2 regions of the Virgibacillus alimentarius genome follow, and region 2 is predicted to be linked to the other one. Evidence: predicted binding sites of a transcription regulator. Region 2 holds the regulator's gene; the other holds the start of a gene.
What was found. Region 2 encodes Rex, which represses fermentation and respiration genes when NADH is low (regulators of the CRP and FNR family bind a similar motif). Its sites were predicted from a motif close to TTGTGAAATATTTCACAA; they were not measured.

Region 1 (18,276 bases), on a different contig from region 2:
TGTGAAGTGAATACTGCAGCTGGAAAAGCGTGTATGATGAAAGGATTGTTCGATTTGCTCTTTATCTTTTACAGATAATGTCTTCTCCCATGCTGGGTGAAAAGTTAGTTTTTGCATAAGGATCCCTGCCATTTTAGATATTTTTGATCATGATGGAAAGTAAATTGCCATTAATGTTAGGATACATGAAACGAAAGAATAACGCGATTATTTTATTTGAATTTGGACAACCTATACGTGAAGAAATAGGACAGGAGGACGTAGACATGTCAGAGCAAAATAAAAATCGTAACAAAGATAAAGGACGGCAAAATAATAAGAATAAAAACAATAAGATTGGCAGAAATGATGCAGAGTTTGCAGAAGATAGTGAGTTTCTTAATTTAGAAAATAAGAAAAACAAAAGAAAAAGAGGATAAAATTAAAAGATAATCTCTTCTTGCTAATAGGCATGTAAGGGATTATTTTTTATCCGATATTGACATCATCGTCAAATTGACTATATTGATAATACAAGATTTTTATGAGGACGTGAAAAATGATGTTTGCTAAATGGAAAAGTATAATCATTTTGATTTTTAGTACCTTTCTTTTATTCGGCTGTACGGTAGAGGGCATTCTAGAAAACGGTGACGGTAGTAATGAATTAGAGAACACTACTTCTGACTCATCGATTACATCTATTTCCGACTTATTTGATACAAAATACTTCAAAGACGGAGCGCTTGAACATATATTTGAAGGGGAAGTTAATCAAAGGAACCAGGCGGTTGGTTTTCATTATGATGGATTTCCTACAAAGAAAGGAAATATTGTTCAGGGTACGGAAACGAAACCAAATGCATCCGGTGTTTATGAGGCGGAAATTGAGGTGAATGGAGTTTCGAAAACATCAAATGGTGGAAAATCTACTTTTTTCCCGAAAGAATGGAATGCTCAGCAAGTCGTCGATGCGATTAATGAAGCATATGAGGCTAAAACATGGATAAACGGGAATACATATGCAGGGCTAACATCGGAGGGGATGGAAATCAGCATGTACCTGGATCAGAAAGAGAAAATCATATCTGCATTTCCGGTTTATGAAGGAGGATAGTTTATGTATCAATTTCGGGAAATTACATTGAAAAATGGCTCACAAGAAAAGAAAATATTAACGATCGAATTTGATCAACCTGAAATGAAAATTGTCGGTGAGTTTCTCATGGCTGACGCTCGTCTTGTTGATGATAGTGTCCTAGAAGCTATTGAGCGTGTGTTAACAGGTGTAACAGAATGCGTGGAGTCTGGCGGAAATAGATGTGGACTTATTATTAAGGCTGATACAACGGTAATTTACGATTTGTTTGAAGATGATGCTGATGTCGAGACATATCCACCCTACGAGATGGAGACAAAAAAGCTACGAGCGTTAATTAGGGTGTGGATTGAAAAATTGGATGAATGGAAGAGGTCAAATAGATGAGCGTTTAAAAAGATGAATTGGTATACTGAACAGAAGGAGTGACAAATATGATTTCTCATTTTTTAGAATTCCACCCAATCTTGCAAGCATTGATTGCAACATTGTTTACATGGGGGATGACAGCCTTAGGTGCTGCTTTGGTGTTTACAACAAAAGGGTTTAACCAGCGATTTATGGATAGTATGTTAGGCTTTGCTGGTGGCGTCATGATCGCTGCGAGTTTCTGGTCTTTGCTTTCACCGGCTCTTGATATGGCAGAAGGGAGAAGTGTCCCTGGATGGATTCCCGTCTCGATTGGTTTTATGCTTGGGGGTATTTTCCTGTGGATTGCTGATAAAGTACTCCCGCATCTCCATCCAACTTCTTCGATGGATCAGGCAGAAGGAATTCACGCAGATCAAAAGAAGCGCAGTACCTTACTCGTTTTAGCCATTACATTACATAATATTCCCGAAGGTCTTGCGGTTGGGGTTGCCTTCGGGGCGGTTGCCGTTGATTTACCAACTGCATCACTTTCGGGTGCCATTGCGCTTGCGATTGGTATAGGCATTCAGAATTTTCCCGAGGGTCTTGCTGTTTCAATGCCACTTCGGCGCGGAGGGATGTCGCGTGAAAAAAGCTTTATGTATGGACAGGCTTCCGGTATGGTTGAACCTTTCGCGGGGGTTATAGGAGCATTAGCTGTAACTTTTATTCAACCTCTGTTACCTTATGCATTGAGCTTTGCAGCAGGTGCAATGATTTTTGTTGTAGTTGAAGAAGTTATTCCGGGTTCACAAGAAGAAGGGAATAAGGACCTTGCGTCGATAAGCGTGATGATCGGTTTTACGGTTATGATGATTCTTGATGTAGCACTTGGATAGTTACCTGTTACGTACGATTCTCCTATACAGGAATGTTATAGTTTTGAATAATTTGTTGAAAATTTAGTGATATTCTTTTCAAATAAAGGATTGAAACTGACGTAACGTCATCTTGTATACTGATATTACATTTCCGTTTTGGACTAGAAAATATCATTCGATGTCCATAAGAAAAAATACGCAGGGGAGACATTGCATATGGCCGATGTGATTATTCCGTATCAGTGGGAGATATTTATTAGTCTTGAAATTTTTTCATGGCTTTCACTCATCTTATTTTTAGTGATACGTTATGCTTTTAGGCGACAAGCTTTGGGTATGTTGTTTTTATTTATATTTATTGCCGGGACAATGCTGGAGGGTGTCTTGGCATTTGTGGTATATAAAAAAACAGGAGAGATTGAAACATTCCAGATTATTATAACAATCTTCATATTATATGCCTGCACGTTTGGTATTTCCGACTTTAAAAAACTGGACCGATTTATGAAGCAAAAAATTGGAAAGTGGAAAGGAGTGGAATTACTTACAGAAAAAGATCGTCGCATTATGAGGCGTGAAAATGATCCACGTTTTATCGCTCGTAAATATAGGCTAGGCTGGTATGTTCATACATTTGTATTTGTTGTGGTTCATTCCTTTTTTTGGGTATATTTCGGAGATCATTCCCGTTCACTAGTAGAAGTTTTATCAGACTGGTCTTGGATGGAGGAAATGGATGGCGTACCGGAAAATGGTCCGTATCAGAAAGAGGTAATTTATCCAATTAGCGTAATATGGGGAATTGTCTTCGCAGCTGATACAATCAATGCTTGGTACTATACCATTTTTCCTGAAAAGGATAAGAAAAATCCGAGTGCATAGTAGTGGAGGTGGATGATTTGATTTCGATAAAGGAAGTGACAAAACAGACTGGCATAACAGTAAGAACATTACGTTATTATGACCAAATTGGCCTATTGCACCCGGCAGGTAAAACAGAGGGCGGACATAGACTGTACGGTAAAAAGGAACTTGCCAAACTCCAGGAGATCCAATTTTTAAAGACATTAGGATTCAGTCTGCAGGAAATTAAAAATATGCTCTTTGATCATCAGTGGGATTGGGTTAGCTGTCTGCAAAATCAATTAACCTATATTCAAAAAGAAAAGGATAAACTGGAAGAAATTGAGTCAACCATTAAAGGCTTAATGAACAATCTGACAATGGATGGAGATATTAACTTAATCGATATGCAAAAACTAATAGAGTTATATAAGCGTAATATGGATCAGCGAATGGAATTTAGAAATCAATTATTTAATGAAGATGAAAAAGAATTATTAGATCTTCTGCCAAATGTTAATAGCGGGGATCCGGATACACTTGAATGGGTTTCTTTGTTAGGGCAATTAAAACAGCATATGTCAAAAGGGGCTCAAGCACCTGAAGTACAACGTATCATTAGGCGCATACATGAAAAACAAAAAGAAACTTTTGGGGATAACGATGCTTTTCTTAAGAAGCTGTGGGAAGTTAGGAAATCACCTGAAAAATCACAAAAGGTAGGCTTCTATCCTATTGAGTCAGATGTTTTAGAATTCATGGAAATTGCCTCAGAAATATTTTTAAATAGAAAACAGCATGATTGATCAAGTGAAAAAAGAATTGGACCCGAGCCAATTCTTTTTTGGTTGTTTTAAATCGACATAAAAGATACTGCAGTGACCCACAATAAGGAGTTGAATAAGAATGACGAGTCAAGTAGAACAATTAGCCGAAAGTAAAGTTAAGAACTATCGTATACAAGGACTTGATTATGCGAATTGCGCGAAAATATTCGAGGAAAATGTAAAAGAATTGCCTGGAATTCAAGAAGCTAAAGTAAACTTCGGAGCTTCAAAAATTGCTAGTAGGAGAGGCGACAATAGTGGACCTGGAAAAAGCAGAAGCATTTGAATTTAAAGATCCGAAATGAACATGAACAAAAAAAGAACGGGGACCTTTTTGGAAACAAAAAGAAAATATAAAGGTCTTTGCTTTGGCCATCATCTACAAAAAATTACAAAATTTGCAAGACACATAGACTCATTCATGTTAAAATAAGGGTGTCAATGAATGGCGGTTGAATGGTGGTTGAATGAAAGGAGAGGTGTTCGTGGAGGAATGGTTTTCGGTAAGTCAGTTAAGTAAACGGACTGAAATTCCAGAAACTACTACTAGAAGATATTTAAACAACTTTGAAGAACATTTCCGCTGGGAACAAAGAGGCAGAGGAAAAAAGTATCATCCTGAAACGATTGAAATTCTGCAGCGAATCGCATATCTTTATGGAAAAGATTATGAAACAACGGAAATTAAAAGTATTTTGTCCAATGAATATGCATTTACAGTAGATGACAATCAAGAAGATACAATGAGTCGGCCTAGAAACCTCGATTCTCCTATGAATTTTGAGGAATTTAGACAGCAGCAAAATGAGTTTAATAAGCAACTATTAAAGCAACTCCAAGAACAGTTGGATTATATAAGGAATATACTAGAAAATCAAAATGTAAAAAGTGAAGAAATAAAGCAGCTTGACCAACCAAAAGAGAAACGGATCGATCGTTTCAACCAAATTATGATTGAACGTAAGGTTAATAGAATTCTGGAAAAAGAAGCGATGGCTCTTTGGCAGAGGCAGCCAATGGAGCAACGAAAGAAACGCGTTGGTTTATTCCGGAAAGCAGAAGACATAGACAAACGTGATCAATTTATAAAAGAATATGTTGATGAACGTTTTGAAACATATTTAAAACGGGAATTTGAGCTTGAACACGATTAAAAAGCGAACAGTGCCAGGCACTGTTCGCTAATTTTTCACAAATGATTGTTTTTCCTATTAAATTATATTATCATTAGAATGTTTAATCATATAAAAGTTTACTTGTGAAAATTATCACTTGTTAGAATAACTGAAAGCAAAGGAGCAGGACATTGGATATTGGAATAGATAAAATTGGCTTCTATGCACCTCATTTATATGTAGATATGAACAAATTAGCTGTCTCAAGAGAGGTAGAGCCAGAAAAATTTACAATTGGGATTGGACAAGAGAAAATGGCAGTTGCACCAATTACTCAAGATACGGTGACATTAGCAGCCAATGCAGCGCTTGATATTTTGACTGAGGCAGATAAGGAAAAGATCGATTTTGTCATTTTTGGCACAGAGACAGGGGTTGATCACTCAAAGTCTGCCGGTGTCTACATCCATCATTTGCTTGGAATGAACCCTTGGGCACGAACAGTAGAAGTGAAACAGGCATGTTACGGTGCAACGGCAGCCATCCAAATGGCAAAAGGACATATTGCATTAAATCCGAGCAGCAAAGTATTGGTGCTGGGAGCTGATATTGCCAGATACGGATTAAAAACTTCAGGTGAAGCGACACAAGGTGCTGGAGCTATCGCCATGGTCATTAGCGCAGAACCAAAGATTATGAAACTTGAAGAACATAGTGCTTATTTAACCGCTGATGTTATGGACTTTTGGCGGCCAGTTTATTCGGAAATGGCACTTGTAGACGGAAAGCTCTCGAATGAACAATACATTTCATTTTTTTCAAAAATATGGGGGAAATATAAAGAAAAAAGTGGTCTAGCGCTTCAGGATTTTGAGGCAATTTGTTATCATTTACCATATACAAAAATGGGTTATAAGGCATTAAAAACGGTATTGGATGAAACGGCAGAAGAAACGCAAGAGCGATTACTTTCAAACTATAAAATCAGTACGCAGTATAGCAGAAATATCGGAAATATTTACACTGGTTCGTTATATCTGGCGCTACTTTCTCTCTTAGAACAAAAAGAAGATTTAGCTGCCGGCTCAAGAATTGGTTTATTCAGCTACGGGTCAGGTGCTGTAGGAGAATTCTTTACCGGTATATTGCAGCCGAATTACCGAAATTATTTAAATACGAGACAACATACGGAATTATTTTCAGCAAGAACGGAAGTATCCGTTTCTGAATATGAACAAATTTTCGCTGAAACGTTGCCTAAAGATGGCACGTCCATTGAGCTTGATACCGATCAAGATCCCGCTAAAATTTGTTTGGCTGGTATGAAAGACCATATGCGGCAATATATTCATAAAACGAAATAGAAGAGATTTATTCCCTTAGATTTTTCTGCTTTCTAAGGGTTTTTCTTTAAGAGGGTAAAATGGATACGATAACAATTTTTGGGGGTTTCATTCATGTCCTACACAGACGATAGTTTAGCATTACATACGGACCTATACCAAATTAATATGGCGGAAACATATTGGGAAGACAATGTTCATAAGCGAAGAGCTGTATTTGATTTGTATTTTAGAAAGCTGCCATTTGACAATGGAATTGGTGTTTTTGCAGGGCTTGAGAAAATTATTGATTTTATTCATCACTTCCGCTTCAGCAAATCGGATTTAATTTATTTAAAGGAAGAACTTGGTTATGCTGATGATTTTATTGACTATCTGAAGACGGTACGTTTTACTGGTAATATTAAATCCGTACGTGAAGGGGAAATTGTTTTTGGAAATGAGCCAATTCTCCGTGTGGAAGCACCTCTTGCTGAAGCACAATTAATAGAAACGGCATTGCTTAATATCGTTAATTATCAGACGTTGATTGCAACAAAGGCTTGCAGAATTAGGCAAACCGTTGGAGAACAGCAATTGATGGAGTTTGGAACAAGACGAGCACATGAAATGGATGCTGCTATTTGGGGAACCAGGGCAGCATTTATAGGAGGTTTTGATTCAACGAGTAATGTAAGGGCAGGTAAATTATTCGGTATACCTGTCTCAGGAACGCATGCTCATTCGATGATTCAAGCTTATAGGGATGAATATACAGCATTTAAAAAATATGCCCAAAGACATAAAAATTGTGTGTTTCTGGTAGATACGTACGACACTTTGAAATCGGGCGTACCAAATGCGATTAAAGTAGCTAAGGAATTAGGAAATCAAATCAACTTCACAGGTGTTCGTCTAGATAGCGGTGATATGGCTTATTTGTCAAAAGAAGCCCGTAAAATGCTTGATGATGCAGGATTTCATGAGACAAAGATAGTTGCTTCGAACGATTTGGATGAAGAGACCATTTTAAGTTTGCAGGCACAAGGGGCAAAAATTGATGCTTGGGGAGTGGGGACCAAATTGATCACCGCATTTGATCAGCCCGCGCTTGGAGCTGTTTATAAACTCGTCTCTATAGAAAATGAGCATGGGGAAATGGTGGATACGATTAAAATATCAGGTAATCCAGAGAAAGTCACCACTCCAAGTATGAAGAAATTGTATCGTATTGTGAACACGATAAATAACAGGGCTGAGGGAGATTATATTACGTTAGAAAATGAATATCCAAATGAGGAAGAAAAATTAAAAATGTTCCATCCGATTCATACGTATATTAGTAAGTTCGTCACAAACTTCAACGCCATCAATTTGCATCATGATATATTTATGGATGGTAAATTAGTATATGAAACTCCTGATCTATATGAAATGCAAGCATATACGAAAGACCAATTGGATTTGTTTTGGGATGAATATAAACGGACCATTCATCCGGAAGAATATGCCGTCGATTTAAGTCAGAAAACTTGGGATAATAAAATGGAAAATATTAAAGAAGTTAGAAAAATGGTAAGTGGGATGCAGAGATGAATAACTAATCGAATAGAAAACTTCAGAGGAGCAGGTTCAAGTAGCTAATTCAGTCACCGAAGGGAAAAGATAAATCGAAATACGTATATCGAAAAGTTATCCATAAATCCGATGAAAGACTGAACAAGGAAGAAACCTCATAGGGAAGTCATTCCATTAATGGTGGAAGAATCATCGTGCAATAAAGAAAAAATGAAACAAAATTACCAGATACATATGTCTGTTCAATCAAGGTGGGTTGTAGAACTGTAGCCAGTTTTTAAACAACCTACCTTTTTTGATGAAAATTGATGGTTGACAAAATATGCTCAAACATATAAGATAAGAATCAGGTTGTTTAAATACCCCTACAAGTATATGTATAACCGAAGGAGAGGAGTTAATAAAATGCCTGACAAAAAGAAAACAACCATTGTACTTTTCAGTGGTGATTATGATAAAGCAATGGCAGCATATATTATCGCGAATGGGGCTGCTGCATATGACCATGAAGTAACAATATTCCATACCTTTTGGGGATTAAATGCATTGCGGAAAGAAAATCAAGTACCTGTGAAAAAAGGTTTGATGGAGAAGATGTTTGGGAAAATGATGCCTAGAGGTACAGATAAAATGGGACTTTCTAAAATGAACTTTTTAGGTATGGGACCAAAGATGATTAAAAAGATTATGAAAAAACATAATGCTATGCCTCTTCCTCAATTAGTAGAAATGGCACGTGAGCAAGATATAAAGCTTATTGCTTGCACAATGACAATGGATTTATTGGGGCTTCAAAAAGAGGAATTGCTTGATGGTATTGAGTATGCCGGGGTTGGTGCATATATTGGCGATGCAGAAGATGGGAATGTAGATTTATTTATATAAATTTTTTTGACATATTTAATACCCCATACCGTAAATAATTTTTAGAGGAGGTGAGCCTGTGGAAATTTCATCCGATAAAATTTTAGACGCAAAAGGTGTTTCGTGCCCAGTACCGATTGTACGTACAAAGAAGGCAATCGAAGATATGGAAGCTAATCAAGTGATTGAGGTTCAAGCGACAGATGAAGGCTCAAAGGCTGATATAAAAGCGTGGGCTGATAGCACAGGCCATGATTATCTTGGCACTAAGGAAGATGGGGAGGTGTTCATACATTATATAAGAAAAGCAGAGATGGATAATATAAAGGATGAAGTAGCATACAGTGAGATTGTGAACCTAGAACAATTGAAAAGTAAACTAGCAATAAAAGAACCAATTACAATTTTAGACGTCAGAGAGCAAGAGGAATTTGCGTTTGGGCATATACCCGGGGCTATTAATATCCCCCTTGGGGAAATAGAAGATCGATTTGATGAAATCGATAAAACAAAAGAATTGCATGTGATATGCCGTACAGGTAATCGAAGTGATCAAGCTGCCCAAAGGTTAGCGAAAAAAGGGTATAAAAATGTAAAAAACGTTATACCGGGTATGACGAAGTGGGATGGACCTACAGAAATGATTCATGAGGGAGGAAAAACAGATGACAAAAACAATAACAACGAATGAATTGGCGAAAAAAATAATGAATCAGGAAGATACTTTTATTTTAGATGTGCGAAATAATGATGCTTTTAGCGATTGGAAAATTGAAGGAAAAAAAGTGGAGAGCTTAAACGAACCTTATTTCAATCTAATGGATGGGGTGGATTCAATCACTGATAAACTGCCAAAAGATAGAAATGTGAATGTTATTTGTGCTAAAGGGAAATCTTCTGAAATGGTGACAGATATGCTTGAGGAAGCAGGATATACAAATGCATATAGTTTAGAAGGTGGTATGAAAGGATGGAGCGAACATTTAGAGCCAGTTAAGCTTGGAGATCTAAAAGATGGGGGTGCTATTTATCAATTTGTGCGTCTAGGAAAAGGATGCCTATCGTATTTTATTGAATCAAATGGAGAAGCTGCCATCGTCGACGCAGCCCGTATGACTGAGAGTTATGAAAACTTCGCTAAGGAGCGCGGTGTAAAAATCAAACATGTACTTGATACGCATTTGCATGCAGATCATATATCTGGCGGGCGTAAACTAGCTAAAAACGCGGGTGGAACCTATTACCTTCCTTCAAAAGATGCTGAAGAAGTAACCTTTAACTACACATCCCTTGAAGAAGGAAAGACAATTCATGTTGGAAATACGTCTGTTACTGTGCAGCCAATTTATTCACCAGGCCATACAATCGGAAGTACTTCACTTGTTGTTGATGAGACATATTTATTAACAGGCGACACATTGTTTGTTCAATCAATCGGACGTCCTGACCTTGCCGGAAAAGCAGAAGACTGGGTAGAAGATCTTCGTAGCACATTATACAGCCGCTATACAAACTTGTCAGATGATTTAATCGTGTTACCAGCACACTTTTCATTTGTAGAGGAATTAGCAGAAGATGGAAGTGTGTCTGCCCGCTTAGGTGACCTTTATCAAAAAAATACTGGCTTGCAGGTGGAAGATGAAGATAAGTTCAGAAAAATGGTAACTGAAAATTTACCACCGCAGCCAAATGCATATGAAGAAATTCGTAAAACAAATATGGGTAAAATGAATCCGGAAAATGAGCAACAACGTGATATGGAAGTGGGTCCTAACCGTTGTGCAATTGGATAATTAGGAAGATAATCTATCTTGTATAAAGAAAATAATTCGATTAATGGAGGAATACAAATGGAAATAGCTAAAGTTTTAGATGCAACAGGATTGGCATGTCCAATGCCAATAGTCAGAGCCAAAAAAACAATGGAGACGATTGGTACAGGTGAGATTTTAGAAATTCACACAACAGATGAAGGATCAAAAAGCGATCTGACTGCATGGGCAAAGTCCGGTGGTCATGAGTTACTAGAACAAACGAAGGAAGATCAAGTATTCAAGTTTTGGATTAAAAAAGCATAGTAGGAGGCCCATTGTGATGGGTCCCCTCTTTAGAGGGGGAATGTAATTGGATTATAGTATTCTTTTTATGATAACGATCTTTTTAATTGGATTCATCGGATCCTTTATTTCCGGAATGGTAGGGATTGGTGGATCGATTGTCAAATATCCAATGTTATTATATATTCCGCCTTTACTTGGATTAGGTGCATTTACTGCTCATGAAGTAGCTGGAATTAGTGCGGTTCAAGTTTTATTTGCTACTGTTGGTGGAGTTTGGGCATACCGAAAAGGTGGATATTTAAATAAACAACTGATTATTTATATGGGGATAAGTATCCTAATAGGAAGTTTTATAGGTGGTTATGGTTCTCAGTTGATGAATGAGAGCAGCATTAACCTTGTTTACGGGATACTTGCAACGATCGCTGCTATCATGATGTTTGTACCGAAGAAGGGAAATGATGATCTGCCGCATGATCAAGTGACTTTTAATAAATGGCTTGCGGCAGGTTTAGCGCTTCTTGTTGGAATTGGTGCAGGAATTGTTGGTGCTGCAGGAGCATTTATATTAGTACCGATCATGCTGTTAGTGCTAAAAATTCCTACCAGAATGACAATCGCTTCCTCTCTAGCGATCACTTTTATTTCTTCGATCGGGTCAACCACAGGAAAATTGGTCACGGGACAAGTGCTATTTTTGCCGGCAGTTATCATGATCGTCGCAAGTCTCATTGCCTCTCCACTAGGAGCTAATGTCGGAAAAAAGGTGAACACAAAAGTATTGCAATGGATATTAGCACTGCTCATTTTAGCAACAGCAATCAAAATCTGGCTAGATATCCTATGAATATGAATCGACAATATTCGAGTGGTGCCAGGCACCATAAAAAAAAGCAAGCGCTTTGCTTGCTTTTTTTTATGCGGTGCTGCTGTTGTCTTTTGCTGTTGCGAGTTGGCCGCCGTTTTTGAGGTATTTTTCGATTCCTTCAGAAGCACGATAAGCTAGTGCTCCTATTGTTGGGGTTGGGTGAATCCCTCCGAATTGAGGAAAGGCAGAGCCACCCACTACAAAGAGATTGTCTACATCCCACATTTGCAAGTAGTTATTCACTGCAGATGTTTCAGGGTTGTCTCCCATAATCACGCCCCCGGTGTAATGTCCTCCGAAATAGACATGATTAAATTTCTTAGGTATTTCATCTTCATCAATGATATCGGCGCCCATTTCTTTCAAGACTTCTTTACATTTTTTAATACCAAATTTCGAGATATTAAAATCTTGATCAGTGAATTTATTTGTAATTCGAATAAGCGGATCATTAAAATCATCTTTATATGTTGGATCTAAATCCAAATAATTATGCCAATAAGACATGACTGCATTGGTATACCATAAATTTAAGTTTCGATTTGCATAGAAAATAGAATTTTCCTTGAATTCCGGTCCCCATTTTGGAGTGCCTTTTGGAACTTTGTTACTTGCGATTGCACCATCACCATATTGTCTGATTTCAATTTGTCCGCCGTGAATAAAATCCAAATCAGTATGATCAAATTTATCAGCTTGAAAATCACTGAACGTGGCTCCAAGTGCCCCTGCGCCCATATAAAGGTTGAATTTCTTATCTTTAAAAAATCCTCTCGCACCAAGATGAGAATTATTATATTGGCCATTAAAGTTTCTACCAATAACGCCTTTTCTTGTTTTTGGATTATATGGCTCACCGATCTCAGATAACATTAATAAACGATTGTTCGTAAATGTAAATGCAGCCAGAACAACAACGTCAGCAGGCTGTTCATACTCTTGACCTGTCACCGTATCAACATATAGGACCCCATTTGCTTTGCCACCATCATGGAGCACCCGTCGTACGTAGGATTGGGTTCTTAACTCAAAATTACCTGTTTCTTTTGCTGCTGGAATGACTGTAACAATGGGATCTGCTTTAGCTCCAAAATCACACCCATATTGGGTGCAAAAAGCACAATACTGACATTGATTGATTACCTGTCCATCCGGGTTTTCATAATTTTCCGTGATATTACCGGATGGAATTTGGAAAGGATGATAACCCAAATTTTTGGCTGCATCTTTAAATAAACGTAAATTTGGCGTTTCTTTCATCGGTGGATTTGGGTAGTCACTTGAACGTTTTGGACCAAGTGGGTCTTCTTCACCAGAGATTCCAGCCATTTTATCAAACTTATCATAATACTTCTCCAACTCGTCGTAGGTGATTCCCCAGTCTTGTATCGTCATGTCCTCAGGTATTTTTTTCTTCCCATATCGCTCGACTGTCTTACTATAGATTTCAAAATCGTAGGGATCAAATCGATAGGATGCTCCTGCCCAGTGAACACCGCCACCGCCTAGATCCGTTCCTGCCATCATTTCACCCTGGGTTCTAACGGGCAGTGCTGTTTCGTTTATTTCATTACGGGAGGTAATTGTTTCATGTGATAAATTTTGCATCATTTCAAAGCGGTTGGTATAGCGAAGTTCGTCTTTCACTCCAGTGTAATCTGCTGTTTTTCTATTTTCTCCCCGCTCTAGTGTAACCACTTTATAACCTGCTTTAGAAAGCTCGGCGGATACAATGCCGCCAGACCAGCCAGAACCAACAACAACGACATCAACTTTATCCAACTTTTTTGCCATCATCTATCCCTCCAGTTAACCTTGGTAGTCCCTTAGACTCTTTGGTTCCATCTTAATAAAATCATCACTTTCTATGTCATTAATATAAGCTGCACGTGGTCCAGGGTATTCTTTCATGACCCAACCTTGCATATTTTTGTTGCCTCCATATACTGGATCTGCATATACACCTTCTAATGTAGTTTGCAGGAGTAAATTGAAAAAGGTTGTAGCTTCAACACCTTTCATTTGAACTTCCCCTTTTTCAAAAGCTTCAAGTATTTCATCTTGCTGATCTCCTTCGGCATCTATGAATTTCTTCTTGAAGCGATCTTGACTCTCTTTATCTAATTTCCGGAGTCCTTGAATAAACATCTCCCCTCTGTTCAATCTTGTTTGATATCTCGGTGTTGGTGTCGGGTTCTGTGTATCTGAATGTGGTCCTTGCTTATCTTGATCTCTATCTTGATGTTCATAGTCCTGGACCTGTTTGCCCTGTTTAAAAGGATCTCTCATATAAGCCTTCGCATTCGAACCCCATTGTCCGGCTAATTGTTTATCAATAAAATAAGGTGCTCCTAGTTCTACAGCACCAGGACCGTTATCGTCCTCAGGGAAAATGCGTTCCGTGGCTGCTTTAAGTACTTCAAAATCCTCTTTACGACTGAAAAACATGCGTGCATCTTGTAATTCTGGGGTTGTTTTGTTCCCTTTTGTTTGTGTATCTTTATCTGGGGTGGTATTCCATTGGTTTGTTACAACACCACCAAGCAATGATCCCCCAACAACCCCACCAGCAACTAATCCTGTGTTTTTAATAAATCGGCGACGGCTAACACCATCTTTATCGTTTGTATTTACATCCTTTTCATTGTCCTTGTCATATTTATCGGACATTTACATCCCTCCTTGAGAACTTAGATTTGTAAATAAGTATAAAAACAAACAAGCAGTCTTGCTTTGGATAGTTTTATTCTTTCCGATTTTAACCAAAATATGAATATTTCTTTCTAAAAGATCGATTGATATAAAAAAGATGGTGCACATTATAATGCGCACCATCTTCTAACGTTTATTCAATTGTTTCTGGATCGGGAAATTTTTTTCCTTTTGTGTCTACTTCTATTTTTTTCATCTTTTGATCTTTTTTCGGTTTATCGTTAGCATCGCGTTTTACGGATGCGATCTCATCAACTGTATCCATTCCCTCTATTACTTGCCCGAATGCGGCATAGTCACCATTAAGACTAGGAGAGTCGCTTACAACGATAAAAAACTGAGATCCCGCTGAGTCCGGGTCTGATGAACGAGCCATAGAAATCACGCCGCGCTTATGTTTTAAATCATTTGAAACACCATTTGAATCAAATTCTCCTTTAATCGTATATCCTGGGCCGCCTTTACCATTTCCTTCTGGATCGCCGCCTTGTATCATGAAATCAGGGATAACACGGTGAAAAATGAGACCGTCATAAAAACTGTTTTCAGCCAAAGAAATAAAATTATTAACGGTATTTGGAGCAATGTCGGGATATAATTCAATCTTTATTTCATCCCCGTCTTCCATTGTAATCGTAACGAATGGACTTTCTTGTTCAAATTTTGTTTGATCACTAGTTGAATCCGTTGATTCTGATTGATTTTCAGTTTTTTCTGGTGTTTCCTGTTTTGTCTCCTCATCCTCTGGCTGTGAACCGCACCCCGCCAACATGATAAATACTAGAAGCATACCGATGATATACAGAACATTCTTCTTTGTCGTTAATCGATTCACGCGAAAACCTCCACATGGGGACAGTCCCCCCCTCTTGAAAATTTATATAGATTTAAACAGCAATTTCTTCAAAATTGGTGCAAAATGTTCCGGAAGCTCTGAGACATTTGGTATCATAACGCGCTCTTTTCCGTAAATATTTTTCATGGTTGTATCATCTTGTTCATCAATTTCACCGTCAGCCAGAAACATGCCGACGACGTCAATTCCTTTATTTCGAGCTTCTGTAACGGCAATATTTGTATCCACAATCCCATTTTGGTCATAATTTGCAGCAGCTGGTTCTCCGTCTGAAAATACGAGTAAAAATTTATGTTTCTCTCTTCTTTTTGCGAGATCTTCCGTCATGATACGAATGCTGAAACCATCGCGGTTATCTTCCTCTGGCTCCAGCTGCATGATTTTCGCTCCGCTTGTTTGAGAAGGAAAGTCTGCATGCGTATGAATCAAATGAAAATAGTTTGGCTGATAATTTTTCTTTACTTCATTGGCATCTTCCCAAAAGCCTACGATGGAGTGAGGAATTTTCAATTGTTTTAAAACTTCGTGAAAAAGGACAATACCACGCTTTGTTTCTTCCATTTTATTATGCATGGAAGCGGAACAGTCTACAAGTAAGGTGAAAACAGCATCGATCTCATTTGATTCCTCACTTTTTTTATAAAATACTCTCGGGTTTTCGTCAATCACAAGTGGCATTAACTTTTTGGAAAGACGGCCAATTACTAAATCCTTCCTTGGTGCATTCATTTTATGTTCTAGTGTTTTCTTAATGGTTGTTGCAAGTTTGCGTTTTGCTGCCTCAATATCCGAAGCATATGCATGGTAAACTTCTTTATCTGCTTTTGAAGGGGGATGTGCTTCTTTTCGTATAGCAATGGCGTCTTTATTTTCTTCTCCGTAAGGGCTGTCTCCCTTTGAAGCATCCTTGTTTGTCTCGCGCTCAAGCGATTCGAGTTCCGAGTAGTCATTTTTGTCACTTTTCCCTGATGCACCTTGAACGGTACCCATTGCTTGATCAGCATCATCGGTTTCTCTTGTTCCACCACCCATGAGATTTGTTTTCGTTCCAACTTCCATTTCAAACTGAAGAAAATTTTGTTTTCTATCGCTATTTTGATTTTCTCTGTGCCAGGTTGAAAAACGCTGGTCCATATATTCATTATTATCCTCATCGATCTCCTCTTTATCCTCGTTTGCCAGTTTATCTGTTCGGGTTAATTCATCAAAAAGTGTATTTTCTTCTAATGTTTCCAAATATGCGATTGGGAAAACAAAATAGTCATTAATCATATCTTCTTCTTCATACAGTTCGGTCTGAAGGACGATGTGCTCGACGATATGTATTATATCTTTGGTATTTTTTGCCTCAAAGACGGAATAAATAGATGGCTTTAGTTTTTCTAGCAGGTTTAATCGCCCTTCATTTGCTTTTGGAAAATACGGATCTGGCTGATTGGCGTACAGTGTAAGTGAGATCAGACAAAATAATTCACTTAGTGTATAGCTTCGTGTGACGTTTGTTGCTAATTGTGTTCCAAAATAATGTCGCATAAAATGATTGCGGATGGAGAAATCCTTTTCCGTGCCAGGGCGAACTTTTTTTATCAGATCTTCAAGACGCAAATCTTCGAGCAACGTAAACAATTGGGAAGAAAACTTCGGAAGCATGGAATGATTCCGTTTATCCGCATACATTTTTAAGTCTGGTACGGATGAATAATACATTGTTCCGATGGTGCGTAGAAATACGTCTGTCTTATAGCCGGATTCCCTGATCTGGTGCTTCTCAACATCCCACAGCCGGCTTCCGGTCACTTTACCATTCACGATGTCCATATAGGAGCCGTAGGAATATTCGAATAGTAAATCAGGCTGACCGGATAAGACAGTGGTTAAATCTTGTAATTGCCTGTAAAGATTCGTGTCGATTTTGGTATCCACCCACCGGTTATACTTCATCCCTGATTCTCCTTTCTAGAACAACGTTTCAGCTAAGTTTTCCACAAATTCTTTTTCTCGGTCCTCTTCCAGCTTATCAATAATAGAACGCAAAATAGCGCGTTTTGGGGGAATGACAACACTTAAATCACAAGCATCAAGCAAAGCACGAATCGAAGCTGCGTCTTCAGCTAGTTTTCCTTGATCTACTGCATGAATTAAGTCTGCTGATAATGTGGTAAACAGATCAATCATCGTTTTATCTGTTAATCTTGTATTGCTCTTGATCAATTCTTTTAGTTGGTCACCTTGAAGATAAGGAACGTCAATCACGATAAAGCGATTCTTTAGTGCTTCGTTTAGAGGTACAGTACCAATATATCCTTCATTGATTGCCGCTATCACATTAAATCCTTTTTTCGCAGTAATGACTTCATTTGTAAATGGATTCGTAACTGTTCTCCGGTAGTCGAGCGTTCCATTAATAAGTGGCAGTGTTTCTGGCTTGGCCATATTTATTTCATCGATATATAGAAAACTTCCGTCTTTCATCGCACTCGTTACAGGACCGGGAACAAATTTTATCACTTGTTTTTCATCTTCATAAGCTAAGGTTTTAAAACCCATTAGGCTTTCAGCATCTAAATCCACAGAACAGTTAATACTGAACATTGGCTGATGGAATAAATGGGATAGTGTTTCTGCCAACTTTGTCTTTCCTGCACCTGTTGGTCCCTTTAATAATATATTTTTCCCCATGCTTAGAGCGGTAATAGCATCAATAAATAGCTCGTTGGTTGGCGGGACATATCCGTCCTCTCGGATGAGGTTATTGTGTGTACTATCCTGTGTTCTTTGGTTTTTATTTAAAATTTCAACGATATTTTCTGGTAAATTGTAGTTCATAGTTATGGCTAGCTCCTTTCTAGAAATATTGTAAATGTTATATAGATAGATGGCAACGATTGGGTGTTTTTCAAACAGAGAAGATGTCTGTTAAT
Region 2 (12,696 bases):
TTTGCCTCCGTGAGAGTAGGACGCCGCCAGGCTTTGAAATAATATTATATATCGCGGGATGGAGCAGTCTGGTAGCTCGTTGGGCTCATAACCCAAAGGTCGCAAGTTCAAATCTTGCTCCCGCAACCAAATTAAATAATAATTGCAAAAGCATTGAGATCTCTCTCTTAAACATCGCTAAAAATTTAGTTGTTAGAGGGAGATATATTGATTTATGGATAAATATATTTCCGGCCTTTTATTTCCTTTAACATCTAATTATTAACAAAAGATATATATCATTTTGGTCTGGTAGTTCAGTTGGTTAGAATGCCTGCCTGTCACGCAGGAGGTCGCGGGTTCGAGTCCCGTCCAGACCGCCAAATTTAAAATTCAATAATTTTTCTAAATACATAGATGCACATAATTTTATATAAATTATGTGCATTTGTTTTGATTTGGATTTTAAATTATTGCATCTTATTTTAGTTAAAGTATAAGAAATTACATAAAAACAAATTATCTGTTTCAACTATTTTCTTTTTCTTTTCTCGCTGTTTTGCTATGATTAACGTAGTCTTAAAAAAATTTGGTGATAAATATATGGATGAATTTTCTTTTATCGATTCAATTAAACAGCATTCTTATAAGCAATCTTCCCTTCTTAAGGGAATAGGTGATGATGCAGCAGTCTTTCGGCAACCGGCGCAAGATATTGTAACAGCTGTTGATACATTTGTTGAAGATGTTCATTTTTCTCGAAAAACGATGGAACCTTATCATGTCGGGTATCGTGGTTTAGCTGCTAATATTAGTGATTTAGCAGCTATGGGAGCTTCTCCAACCTTTTACCTTGTTTCAATCGTTATTCCAAAAACGTGGTCTATGAAAGACGTAGATCAAATTTTTCATGGTATGAGGGAGATAGCTGCAGTGTATCAGATGGATTTAATAGGTGGAGATACTGTTTTCGGAAAAGAATTAGCTGTTTCCATAACTGTTATCGGTTATACAGAAAGAAATAAGGCTCGTTATCGCTCAAGTGCGAGAAATGGCGATATTGTGTTTGTTACTGGTACGTTGGGTGACTCACAGGCGGGAATGCATATACTATTAAATGAAAATAAATATGAAAATAAAGATTATTATATAAAGAAACATCAAAAGCCTTTACCGAGAGTAGATTTTGCTAAAGCTTTGGCTGATCTGCCAAGGGTAGCTTTAAATGATGTTAGTGATGGGATTGCAAACGAAGCTTCTGAGATTGCTGTTGCTTCTGGGGTAAGTATTCATTTATATGATGAGCAGCTTCCAATAAGTCAATCCTACCAACAGTTTCCCTTGGATTTACAGCGGAAATGGAAATTATTCGGGGGAGAGGATTTTGAACTATTGGGCACGGTAGCTAAAGAAAGTTGGCTAGATGTGAAGGAAGCTGCAGAGAAAAGCCAAACTCCAATTACCAAAATTGGTTATGTTCATTATAGCGTAGATGAAGTAGGATATGTGTTTCTGCATGATAATAAGGATAGACAGTTATTACAGAAAGATGGTTATATACATAAAAAGTAGGTGTTATAATGAAAGAACATCAAATAAAAACATATGCTGTGGAGGAAACAACCCGATTAGGTGAAAGGCTGGCTTTATTGCTGAAACCTGGTGATGTTATTACGCTAGAGGGAGATCTAGGTGCAGGAAAAACCGCCTTTACAAAAGGGATCGCACGAGGGCTAGGCGTCAAACGAACGGTGAGCAGCCCAACGTTTACAATTATAAAAGAGTATGAAGGTGAATTGCCTTTCTATCATATGGATGTTTACCGATTAGAACATTCAGACGAGGATATTGGTTTTGCTGAATATTTTAATGGTGATGGTGTTTCTGTAGTCGAATGGGCCCAATTTATTAAAGATTTTCTTCCGTCAGAGCGTTTAAATATTCATATAAAATACATGGATGAGAATACTAGGATGTTAACCTTTTCTCCAAAAGGTGTGCATTTTGACTGGATAATAAACGAACTAATTGGCTAAACACTATAATCACAGCTATATTATATGAAGGAGTAGCTCGAATGAATATACTTGCGATTGATACATCAAATCAATTAATGGGCGTCGCAATTCTTAAAGATGAAATAATTATTGGAGAAACGGTTACTAACATAGCTAAAAATCACTCTGTTAGGTTGATGCCTGCGATTGATCAACTAATGAGAGAGGTTAGTATAACTCCAGAACAATTAAATAAAGTTGTTGTTGCTAAGGGCCCCGGCTCATATACAGGTGTCCGAATTGGACTGGCGACAGCTAAGACCTTGGCTTGGGCTTTAAATATTCCTATCACAGGTGTTTCTAGTCTGGAAGCACTTGCATATCAAGGGAAATTTTTTAATTCTTACATATGTCCGTTTTTCGATGCACGGCGTGAAATGGTTTATACTGGTTTATATCAATGGAAGAACAGTCGGCTTATCGAGACGGATAAGGAAAAGAATGTAAACATGGATGATTGGCTTCATGAATTATCCCAAATGGGTAAGGAAATTCTTTTTTTAAGTCCGGATATTCATTTATATAAAGAAAAAATTATATCGTATATAGGAAGCCAGGCTATTCTTCCTGAAGGTCCTTTTCATCAGACGAGCCCTTCACATTTAGCATTAGCCGGAAAAACGAAACCAGCTGACGATACGCATTTATTAACACCTAATTATTTGCGTTTAGCTGAAGCAGAAGCCAATTGGCTGAAATCTAAAAAGGGAAATAAGCATGATGGCTGAATTAATGATCAGGAAAATGGAAGTGAAAGACATACCGCAAGTTATGGAAGTCGAATTAGCTTCTTTCCAAACACATTGGCCGGAAGATATTTTTCATCAAGAGGTTGTTGAAAATCAGCATGCGCATTATTTTGTTATGGTGCTAGATAATAAAATTATCGGATATGCTGGTTTATGGATTGTGTTAGATGATGCACAAATTACGAATATTGCAATTTTACCAAAATTTCGCGGGAATAAGTTAGGAGAAAAACTTTTTCAGTACGTTGCATATCAAGCGATGAAAAATGGAGTTAAACGTTTATCATTAGAGGTACGAAAGTCGAATGTAATTGCGCAGAAAATGTACCGGAAGTTTGGTCTTGTGCCAGGGGGCATTCGCAAAAATTATTATACGGATGATCAGGAAGATGCTATTGTAATGTGGGTGAAATTAAATGAAGAATGATTTATATATATTAGGTATTGAAACAAGTTGTGATGAGACTGCTGTAGCCATTGTAAAAAATGGCACAAAAATTTTCTCGAATGTTGTCGCTTCCCAGATTGAGAGTCATAAACGGTTTGGAGGCGTAGTTCCAGAGATTGCTTCCCGACATCATGTAGAACAAATGACAATTGTTCTAGAGGAAGCATTTAATCAAGCAGAGCTCACATGGGAAAATATTGATGCGATTGCAGTAACTGAAGGGCCTGGTCTTGTTGGGGCATTGCTTGTAGGCGTAAATACCGCAAAAGCTTTGGCATTTGCTAAACAAAAACCATTGATAGGTGTACATCATATTGCTGGTCATATTTATGCAAATAGACTGGAAAATGAATTTGAATTTCCATTACTTGCGTTAATCGTTTCTGGCGGCCATACGGAATTAGTTCTAATGAGAGAACATGGAAGTTATGAAGTTATAGGTGAAACACGTGATGATGCGGCTGGAGAAGCTTATGACAAAGTAGCTCGAATGTTAGAATTACCATATCCTGGTGGGCCACATATTGATTGCTTAGCAAGCCAAGGAGAAGAAACCATTTCCTTTCCACGCGCGTGGCTAGAAAATGATAGTTATGACTTTAGTTTTAGCGGTCTCAAATCTGCAGTTATTAATAAAGTTCACAATGCTCGACAACGCGGAGAACATATAGAAAAAGTTGATATCGCTGCTAGTTTTCAGGCAAGTGTAATAGACGTTTTAACAAAGAAAACAAAACGAGCAGCAGATGAATATAGGGTAAAACAAGTAATTGTTGCTGGAGGGGTTGCAGCAAATAAAGGACTCCGTGCATCATTAGAGAAACAATTTAGTGGTACCAATATATCCCTGCTTATTCCCTCTATACATTTGTGTACCGATAATGCAGCAATGATTGCCGCAGCTGGAACAATTGCTTACGAACAAGGAAAACGATCCGATTTGAAGTTAAATGCCAATCCTTCATTATTATTAAGATAAAACTGTGACTTATTTATCCACTGATGTGTGGATAAATAACAGGATACTTGATTATTCAAGTGACAGGCTGTGGATAATAAGTGTGGATTAATATAGATAATTATGTGGATTATGTTTATAACTACACATAAAGTCCATTAAAGAGCAATCTTTTGTGAATATGCTTGTGGATAATTTAAATATTAAAATTTGTGGATGGTAAGTTAATCGAAGAGTCGTTTAAAATAAGATGACAGAAATTTGGTGATACCACAATGTCTAAAAGGCAATCGTATTATATACAACATGATTTTATTTTTTTGCTATTTCTTTGTATATGCATTAGTTTAGTGGCTATTTATAATGCTCAGCATCTGGAGCAATATGCAGGTAATAACTTTGTTTTAAAACAACTAGCATGGTTTACAGTTGGCGCCTTATTTGTAGCAGCTATACAATTTCTTGATTTAGATCAGCTATATAAAATGAGTGTTTACGCCTATGCTTTTGGGGTGCTCATTTTAATTATTTTGTTCCTAAGTCCTGAAAGTATAGCTCGGACGATAAATGGAGCAAAAAGCTGGTTCACATCTATTCCTGGTTTATCTTTACAACCAGCAGAGTTTACTAAAATTACAACCATTTTATATTTAGCTGCAGTTATTAGTAAACATAAGGAAAAATATAGAAAAAGCACACTGAAAAGTGATGTTATGCTTTTGGCGAAACTTGCTGCAGTCACTGCACTTCCAGTTTTCTTCGTTTTTCAGCAGCCTGATTTCGGTACATCGGTCGTGTTCCTTTTTATTGCAGGCATGTTAGTAATCCTCTCGGGGATTGATTGGAAAATTATTGTTACGCTAATCCTAGGGATGCTGCTTATTGCAGCAGCTTCTATAGCCTTGATTGTTAAATTTCCGGATGCTGCTACAGCAATTGGGATAAAGCCTTACCAGGCAGACCGTGTGTTAACATGGTTCGATCCAAATAGTCAATCTGGTAATGACAGATTCCATATCGAAAGATCGATGTCGGCTATCGGTTCGGGGCAATTGACAGGTAAAGGAATGAGCAGCCTGCAAGTTCAGCTTCCGGAGGCACATACAGACTTTATATTTTCTGTGATCGGTGAGAGTTTTGGTTTTATAGGAAGTGCAGCGGTTATTTTTGTCTATTTCCTTTTGTTATATAAACTAGTAACACTAGGTTTAAAAATCTATCAGTATAATGATTTTGGCGCATATTTGTGTTTCGGTTTCATGAGTTTGTTACTTATTCATGCATTTCAAAATATCGGGATGACAATAGGTATTATGCCGATAACCGGGATCCCGCTATTGTTAATAAGTTATGGAGGAAGTTCCATTTTATCCACAATGCTGGGGTTTGGGCTTGTATATAGAGTTGCGGTAGAATACACTATTCAAAATGATTATCTTTTTAAATAATAGATACTATTTTTAAAGTAAAAAAGGGGTATCCTGAAAGGAATTATTTTCAGGATACCCCTTTTGTATTCATTGATCAATCCACTTTTTTAGAAATGTTTTGATCTCTTTCTTGCTCAGCAATAATCTCATCATCTTCCGCATTATCTCTAGTTACTTTCTGTGTTAATATGGCGCCAACTGCTACTAATATCATTACTGCGATATAATATCCTTTTTCATTTAATTGCAAGTTATCAGCATTATAGAGGCCAATACAAAATAAAGCTACACCAGCAAAAAATGTAAAATAGGCTAACACTGTAAAAGCTGGTGTATTTCTACGCCTATATCTTCGCATGTGGCTTTACCTCCTTCATTATATTCATTCTATAACCATTATATTCCTATAACCATTATATTCGACAAGAAATTCATTTTCCCTTTTTTTGTCGAATAAACAGATACTCTTTTTAAAAAAGAGTTAATCTTGTAAAACCGTCCATTCATCCATAAGTTGTTCGAGCTCTAGCTTGATCTTGTTTACTTTTTCCGTGAGTTCTAGTGATTTTTTATGATCTTCATAAATTTCGGGTTCAGCCATTTCCTCTTCCAATGTTACGAGCTCTGTTTCAAGAGCATCAATAGTTTCTTCCAATTTTACAATTTGTCGTTCTTTTTTTCTTTGTTCACTTTGAATCAATTTTTCTTCTTTAAAACTAAGCTTCTTTTTCTTTTCTTTATGCTCCATTATTTCTTCGGTTTGGTTAAGTCTGGCTATCTCTGCTTCTTCTTGTTTTTTTTCTATATAATAATCATAGTCTCCCAAATAAATAGTTATGCCATCTTGATTCATTTCTGCAACCTGATCCGTAACTTTATTGATAAAATAGCGGTCGTGAGAAACAAAAATAATGGTCCCAGGGTAGTCAATTAATGCAGACTCCAATACTTCTTTACTGTCAATATCCAAATGGTTTGTTGGTTCGTCTAAAATAAGCAAATTCGCTTTTTTCATCATTAACTTCGCTAAAGCTAGTCGAGCTTTCTCTCCTCCGCTAAGCGTGTGAACTAATTTTAGCACATCGTCTCCAGAGAATAAGAAATTGCCTAGCACGGTACGGATATCTTTCTCATTTATGGTAGGGTATTCATCCCATAATTCCTGCAGCACTGATTTGGAGGAGGTTAAATTTGTTTGCTCCTGATCGTAATAACCAAGTTGCACATTCGTCCCAATGTGAATCTGTCCCTGATCTTGTTTAAGCCTCCCTAAAATCACTTTTAATAAGGTGGTCTTTCCAACACCATTAGGACCAACAAGTGCAATCCGTTCTCCTCGATTAGCAGATAAATTTACATTTGTAAATAAAGGTGCATTTTCTTTGTCGTAGCGAAAAGCTACCTGTTTCATTTTCAGCACATCATCTCCACTTCTTTTGTTCACTTGAAAGGAGAATGAGGCGGATGCTTCATCACCTAGTGGACGATCGAGCTTCTCCATTTTCTGTAGCTGTTTTCTTCTGCTTTGTGCTCGCTTCGTTGTTGAAGCACGAGCAATGTTTCTCTGAATGAAATCTTCCATGTTTTTAATTTCTATTTGCTGTTTTTCATACTCTTTCAATTCCCGGGCGTGATCTAATGCCTTTTGTTCAAGAAATTTGCTATAGGAGCCATGGTATTTTTTGGTATTATGACGGGAAATTTCGTACACAATCGAAACGGTCTTATCTAAAAAATACCTATCATGAGATACAATCGTAACAGCTCCAGGATAGCTGTTTAAGTAACTCTCTAACCAGGAAAGTGTTTCAATATCTAAATGGTTTGTCGGTTCATCCAATATAAGCAGATCAGGTTTCTTTAATAGTAATTTTCCCAGGGCCAATCTTGTTTTTTGTCCGCCGCTTAATTCATTAATCGGTGTTTCGTAGTCATAATGGTGGAAATGTAACCCTGACAAAACGGCTTTAATCTCAGCTTCATAGTTATAGCCATCTCCAGATTCAAATTCTTGCTGTAGTACATCATAATTTTGCAATAGTTTCTCATAGTTTTCAGCTGATAAGGATGCTGCATTTTCCATTTGCCTTTCTATTGCACGGAGTTCTTGTTCTTGCTGACGCAAATGGTCAAAGACCCCTAACATCTCATTCCAAATGGATTTAGCAGACTCCAATGCTGTATGCTGTGATAAATAACCAATGGATAAGTCTTTTGGTTTGTATATTTCTCCTTCATCATAGGAAATTTCTCCAGCCATTATTCTCAGCAAGGTTGATTTTCCTGCACCGTTCCTCCCAACGATAGCAATTCGGTCATTTCTTTTTATTTCAAGTTTTACGTTTTTTAAAATTTCCTCTGCCCCAAAGGATTTTGAAACATCATTTAATTGCATTATTATCATTTGTGTCACCTCGTCTGTATAATCCCAGTGTATCCTATTTGAAATCGGGCAGGCAATACTATTGTGAAATTAATCACGACTTATGAATATTTTTCTGCTAGAATAGGGATTAAGATAAAAAAATTGGAGATGAGATAATGTCAAATTTTACTCACTTTAATGAACAGGGAAGAGCGCGAATGGTTGATATCAGCAAAAAAGACGAAACAGAGCGTATAGCCGTTGCTAAATCCAGTATATTCGTCAATCAGGAAATTTATAAGAAAATTACTCAGAACCAAATAGATAAAGGAGATGTTCTCGCTGTCGCCCAAGTCGCTGGAGTGATGGCTGCCAAAAAAACATCTGACTGGATTCCGATGTGCCACCCCCTTCAATTAAAAAGCATTGATATTTCGTTTCACTGGTCAGTTTCAGATACCACATACGAATTAGGAATAGAAGCTTTTGTAAAAACAAAAGGAAGTACAGGAGTAGAAATGGAAGCGCTGACAGCAGCGTCAGCAACCGCTCTAACAATATATGATATGTGTAAAGCCATTGATAAAGGAATGGTTATCGGAAATACTTATCTGCTAGAGAAAAAGGGTGGTAAATCCGGTGATTATTTACGAAAAGATACGGAGGAAGATTGATGGAGCAAAGTAAAATTCCACAAGCAACTGCAAAACGATTGCCACTATACTATCGTTTTTTAAATAATCTAAATCACCAAGGGAAAGCCCGGGTTTCTTCAAAAGAACTCAGTGAAGCAGTAAAAGTTGATTCTGCAACAATTAGAAGGGATTTTTCTTACTTTGGCGCATTAGGGAAAAAAGGTTATGGCTACAATGTTGAATATTTACTCGGCTTTTTTAGAAAAACATTAGACCAGGATGAGGTAACTGAGGTTGCCTTAATTGGTGTTGGGAATTTAGGGACAGCTTTTTTAAATTATAATTTTACTAAAAATAATAATACAAAGATTGTTATGGCTTTTGACTCTGATCCGAGTAAGTCAGAAGGAAATGTCGGAGGCGTGCCTATCTATCACATCGCTGAATTAGAGGACAGAATTGGTGATGTCAAAGTGGCCATTCTAACCATACCTGCAAGTGAAGCGGATGGAATTACTACCAGGCTTGTAGATTGCGGGATTGAAGGAATTTTGAACTTTACACCAGCAAGAATCAGTGTACCAGAACATATTCGTGTTCATCATATTGACTTGGCTGTAGAATTACAAGCATTGGTTTATTTCCTTAAACATTATCCGCTTGATGAGGGTCTGTAAGCAGAACTTAATTTTCTATGTTCTATTAGGAAATTTGAAGTGTATGACTGCCTAATGAACCCAGTTGGATAACAATGAAAAGTTCCTTCATTAAAGATATGAGATCCAATCTCAGTCGTATAATAGGAATAAGCTCTTTATTTGATTATACGAGTACATAAAGTAGAATTGGGCTGCGAAATAGAAGCGTACTTTTCAATTTGATCTGTGATGCGATCTGCGCAGTTATCCATACCTATTTAAAACCGTAACATTTGAATAGTTTTCTAGTGTTACATTTTTGATTCCAATTTGGATTTGATTTATGGTATAAGCATGATGGGCCAAAAAAAATAGCATGTGAAAACCACTATGATTTTCGCATGCTATTTAGCTTTTTAATTAGATGTGTTGCCTCCTTAATCCTTAAAAGGGAACACACAATACTTTTTTGCGGCCTATTTCTTTTTATTATGTTTTTTTAAGTATAGATGCATTCTCCAATATCGAAATCCTACAATGAAATCTAGTGTAGCTACGATGGTGAAAATAATCGTTAAGGTATTCCATACCGTATCTGTCACACTATTGATTGCAATATAAATAAAGAGAGCACCCATTAAAAAATAGACGATCGCTATTCCTCTTGGTGATATTCTCATAAATTAGCCTCCAATAAAAATCATTTGCGCTTGCTCAAGTTGGTTTTGTATTCGTTCGAGGTCTTCTGGATCAAATGAAAGCTGGACAATGACTGAAATTGTATTTAAAGCCATGTGTACAATAATTGGCACGATGATCCGTTTTGTTTTTACATATAAAAACGCGAATACAAATCCCATTGAAGCGTAGATCAAAATATGCATAGGTTCTCCGTGAATAATTCCGAAGACAAGGGCGGATAAAACAGCAGCAATAAAAAAGTTTGTACGTGTGTATAATACACCAAAAATAATTTTACGAAAAATAATTTCCTCTAAAATTGGTGCAATGAGTGCTGGTATTATGATAAATAAAGGTGCAGATCGTGCAATATTGACAATGGCTTCAGTATTTGCTGAGCCAGGTTTAATACCAAATAAATTTGTTTCAATTGTAATGGCAAGCCCTTGGGCAACATATGCCATAAATAAACCGACAAAAGACCATAAAATCATCTGGCCAGGACTAGCGGCATTTATATTTCTTTCCATTTTCATATCCGGTTTCATTAGAACGAGTACCACAATAAGACCAATGATAAAACTTATAATGCTCCAAGAAATAACAGCTTGAAATTTACTGATTGGTAACGCAGTATAAAGAATTGGAGCAAACAAGACTCCAGAGAATTGCATTATGATATAGGTTATAATGACCCACCAATAACGCTTTGTCAAAACAGAACGACTCCTTTAAAATTTCGTATTTGTATAGATTATGTTTGAAGTGTTAAATATAGCAGTAGTTTTTCACTGAAAAAACACTAATATAGATTTTATCATATCTTTCATCGTTCTAATAATATAATGGTTCATTATATTTTATGGTGAATGGAAAAATAGATACGAGGAAAAAGTTGAATGATAATGCTTGCATTTTTTAATATAATTATTTATTATAATAATTGGTATTAGCACTCGTGTTTGATGAGTGCTAATAATAAAACATAGATTATGAATTAAGGAGGTTGTCTACATGATTAAACCACTAGGAGATCGTGTTGTAATCGAGCTTGTTGAAAAAGAGGAAAAAACTGCAAGTGGCATCGTACTTCCAGACTCTGCACAAGAAAAACCACAAGAAGGTAAAGTAGTTGCAGTTGGTTCTGGCCGTGTTACAGAAAATGGTGAAAGAGTAGCACCTGAAGTTGCAGAAGGTAATCATATTATTTTCTCTAAATTTGCAGGTACTGAAGTGAAATATGAAGGCACTGAATACTTAATTCTTCGTGAAAGTGATATTTTGGCGGTAATTGGCTAATCTATCTTGATTATACTTAAGAAAAATATTTTGAGGAGGTTATTATAATATGGCTAAAGAAATTAAATTTAGTGAAGACGCTCGCGGTTCTTTACTAAGAGGTGTAGATACATTAGCAAACGCAGTAAAAGTAACTTTAGGACCAAAGGGTCGTAACGTTGTTTTAGATAAAAAGTTTGGCTCCCCTTTAATTACAAATGATGGTGTAACAATCGCTAAAGAAATTGAACTTGAAGACCGTTTTGAAAACATGGGTGCACAACTTGTATCTGAAGTAGCATCTAAAACAAATGATGTAGCTGGTGATGGTACAACAACTGCAACAGTTCTTGCCCAAGCAATGATTCGTGAAGGTTTGAAGAACGTTACTTCTGGTGCAAACCCAGTTGGAATCCGTCGTGGAATTGAAAAAGCAGTAGAAACAGCTGTAAATGAATTGCAATCTATTTCACAGCCTATTGAAAGTAAAGAAGAAATTGCACAAGTTGCTTCTATTTCAGCTGGAGATGACGAAGTAGGAAGTATGATTGCTGAAGCAATGGAACGCGTTGGAAATGATGGTGTAATTACGATTGAAGAATCGAAAGGGTTCAACACCGAACTTGAAGTTGTAGAAGGTATGCAATTTGATCGTGGATATGCTTCTCCATATATGGTTACTGACCAAGACAAAATGGAAGCAGTATTGGATGATCCTTATATTTTAATCACTGATAAAAAGATCTCAAATATTCAAGAAGTATTACCTGTTTTAGAACAAGTTGTTCAACAAGGTAAACCACTTCTTATGATCGCAGAGGATGTAGAAGGAGAAGCACTTGCTACATTAGTACTAAATAAACTTCGCGGTACGTTTAATGTTGTAGCTGTAAAAGCTCCTGGATTTGGTGACCGTCGTAAAGCAATGCTTGAAGACATCGCAATCTTAACAGGTGCAGAAGTAGTTACAGAAGACCTTGGTCTAGAGTTGAAAGGTACAACTATGGAGCAACTAGGTCGTGCATCAAAAGTTGTTGTAACAAAAGACAACACAACAGTAGTAGAAGGATCTGGGAATCCTGAAGCTATTTCTTCACGTGTTGGACAAATTCGTGCACAAGCAGAAGAAACCACTTCTGAATTCGATAAAGAAAAACTACAAGAGCGTCTTGCTAAATTAGCTGGCGGTGTAGCAGTAATTAAAGTTGGTGCTGCAACTGAAACAGAACTAAAAGAGCGTAAATTGCGCATGGAAGACGCATTAAACTCAACACGTGCAGGTGTTGAAGAAGGAATGGTATCCGGTGGTGGTACTGCTCTAGTAAATGTTTACAATAAAGTAGGCGAATTATCACTTCAAGATGATGAAGCTACAGGTGCTAGTATCGTACTTCGTGCACTTGAAGAGCCAGTACGTCAAATCGCACACAATGCTGGGTTAGAAGGTTCCATTGTTGTAGAACGTTTGAAAGGCGAAA

Region 1: the regulator Rex is predicted to act here: its motif matches at 5,237-5,254, upstream of J2Z81_RS13250 (hydroxymethylglutaryl-CoA synthase).

The regions. Positions count from the first base shown of each region.
Region 1 covers NZ_JAGIKX010000033.1:4,276-22,551, forward strand. Annotated here, with positions in the region: gene J2Z81_RS13205 (SLAP domain-containing protein) at 1-117, opposite strand, end outside; gene J2Z81_RS13210 (hypothetical protein) at 267-419, shown strand; gene J2Z81_RS13215 (EndoU domain-containing protein) at 539-1,096, shown strand; gene J2Z81_RS13220 (hypothetical protein) at 1,100-1,465, shown strand; gene J2Z81_RS13225 (ZIP family metal transporter) at 1,513-2,328, shown strand; gene J2Z81_RS13230 (hypothetical protein) at 2,527-3,192, shown strand; gene J2Z81_RS13235 (MerR family transcriptional regulator) at 3,210-3,959, shown strand; gene J2Z81_RS13240 (heavy metal-associated domain-containing protein) at 4,060-4,266, shown strand; gene J2Z81_RS13245 (MerR family transcriptional regulator) at 4,466-5,134, shown strand; gene J2Z81_RS13250 (hydroxymethylglutaryl-CoA synthase) at 5,287-6,459, shown strand; gene J2Z81_RS13255 (nicotinate phosphoribosyltransferase) at 6,553-8,013, shown strand; gene J2Z81_RS13260 (DsrE/DsrF/DrsH-like family protein) at 8,401-8,880, shown strand; gene J2Z81_RS13265 (sulfurtransferase TusA family protein) at 8,939-9,550, shown strand; gene J2Z81_RS13270 (MBL fold metallo-hydrolase) at 9,525-10,652, shown strand; gene J2Z81_RS13275 (sulfurtransferase TusA family protein) at 10,710-10,937, shown strand; gene J2Z81_RS13280 (sulfite exporter TauE/SafE family protein) at 11,005-11,766, shown strand; gene J2Z81_RS13285 (GMC family oxidoreductase) at 11,836-13,581, opposite strand; gene J2Z81_RS13290 (gluconate 2-dehydrogenase subunit 3 family protein) at 13,597-14,457, opposite strand; gene J2Z81_RS13295 (peptidylprolyl isomerase) at 14,633-15,334, opposite strand; gene J2Z81_RS13300 (vWA domain-containing protein) at 15,377-17,296, opposite strand; gene J2Z81_RS13305 (ATP-binding protein) at 17,312-18,181, opposite strand.
Region 2 covers NZ_JAGIKX010000048.1:62-12,757, forward strand. Annotated here, with positions in the region: partial or broken rRNA gene rrf (5S ribosomal RNA) at 1-32, shown strand, start outside; tRNA gene J2Z81_RS14865 (tRNA-Met) at 53-129, shown strand; tRNA gene J2Z81_RS14870 (tRNA-Asp) at 286-362, shown strand; gene thiL (thiamine-phosphate kinase) at 583-1,551, shown strand; gene tsaE (tRNA (adenosine(37)-N6)-threonylcarbamoyltransferase complex ATPase subunit type 1 TsaE) at 1,560-2,015, shown strand; gene tsaB (tRNA (adenosine(37)-N6)-threonylcarbamoyltransferase complex dimerization subunit type 1 TsaB) at 2,057-2,764, shown strand; gene rimI (ribosomal protein S18-alanine N-acetyltransferase) at 2,757-3,212, shown strand; gene tsaD (tRNA (adenosine(37)-N6)-threonylcarbamoyltransferase complex transferase subunit TsaD) at 3,202-4,212, shown strand; gene J2Z81_RS14900 (FtsW/RodA/SpoVE family cell cycle protein) at 4,467-5,639, shown strand; gene J2Z81_RS14905 (YiaA/YiaB family inner membrane protein) at 5,716-5,979, opposite strand; gene J2Z81_RS14910 (ABC-F family ATP-binding cassette domain-containing protein) at 6,103-8,025, opposite strand; gene moaC (cyclic pyranopterin monophosphate synthase MoaC) at 8,163-8,660, shown strand; gene J2Z81_RS14920 (redox-sensing transcriptional repressor Rex) at 8,660-9,298, shown strand; gene J2Z81_RS14925 (YdiK family protein) at 9,736-9,939, opposite strand; gene J2Z81_RS14930 (CPBP family intramembrane glutamic endopeptidase) at 9,943-10,656, opposite strand; gene groES (co-chaperone GroES) at 10,955-11,239, shown strand; gene groL (chaperonin GroEL) at 11,289-12,696, shown strand, end outside.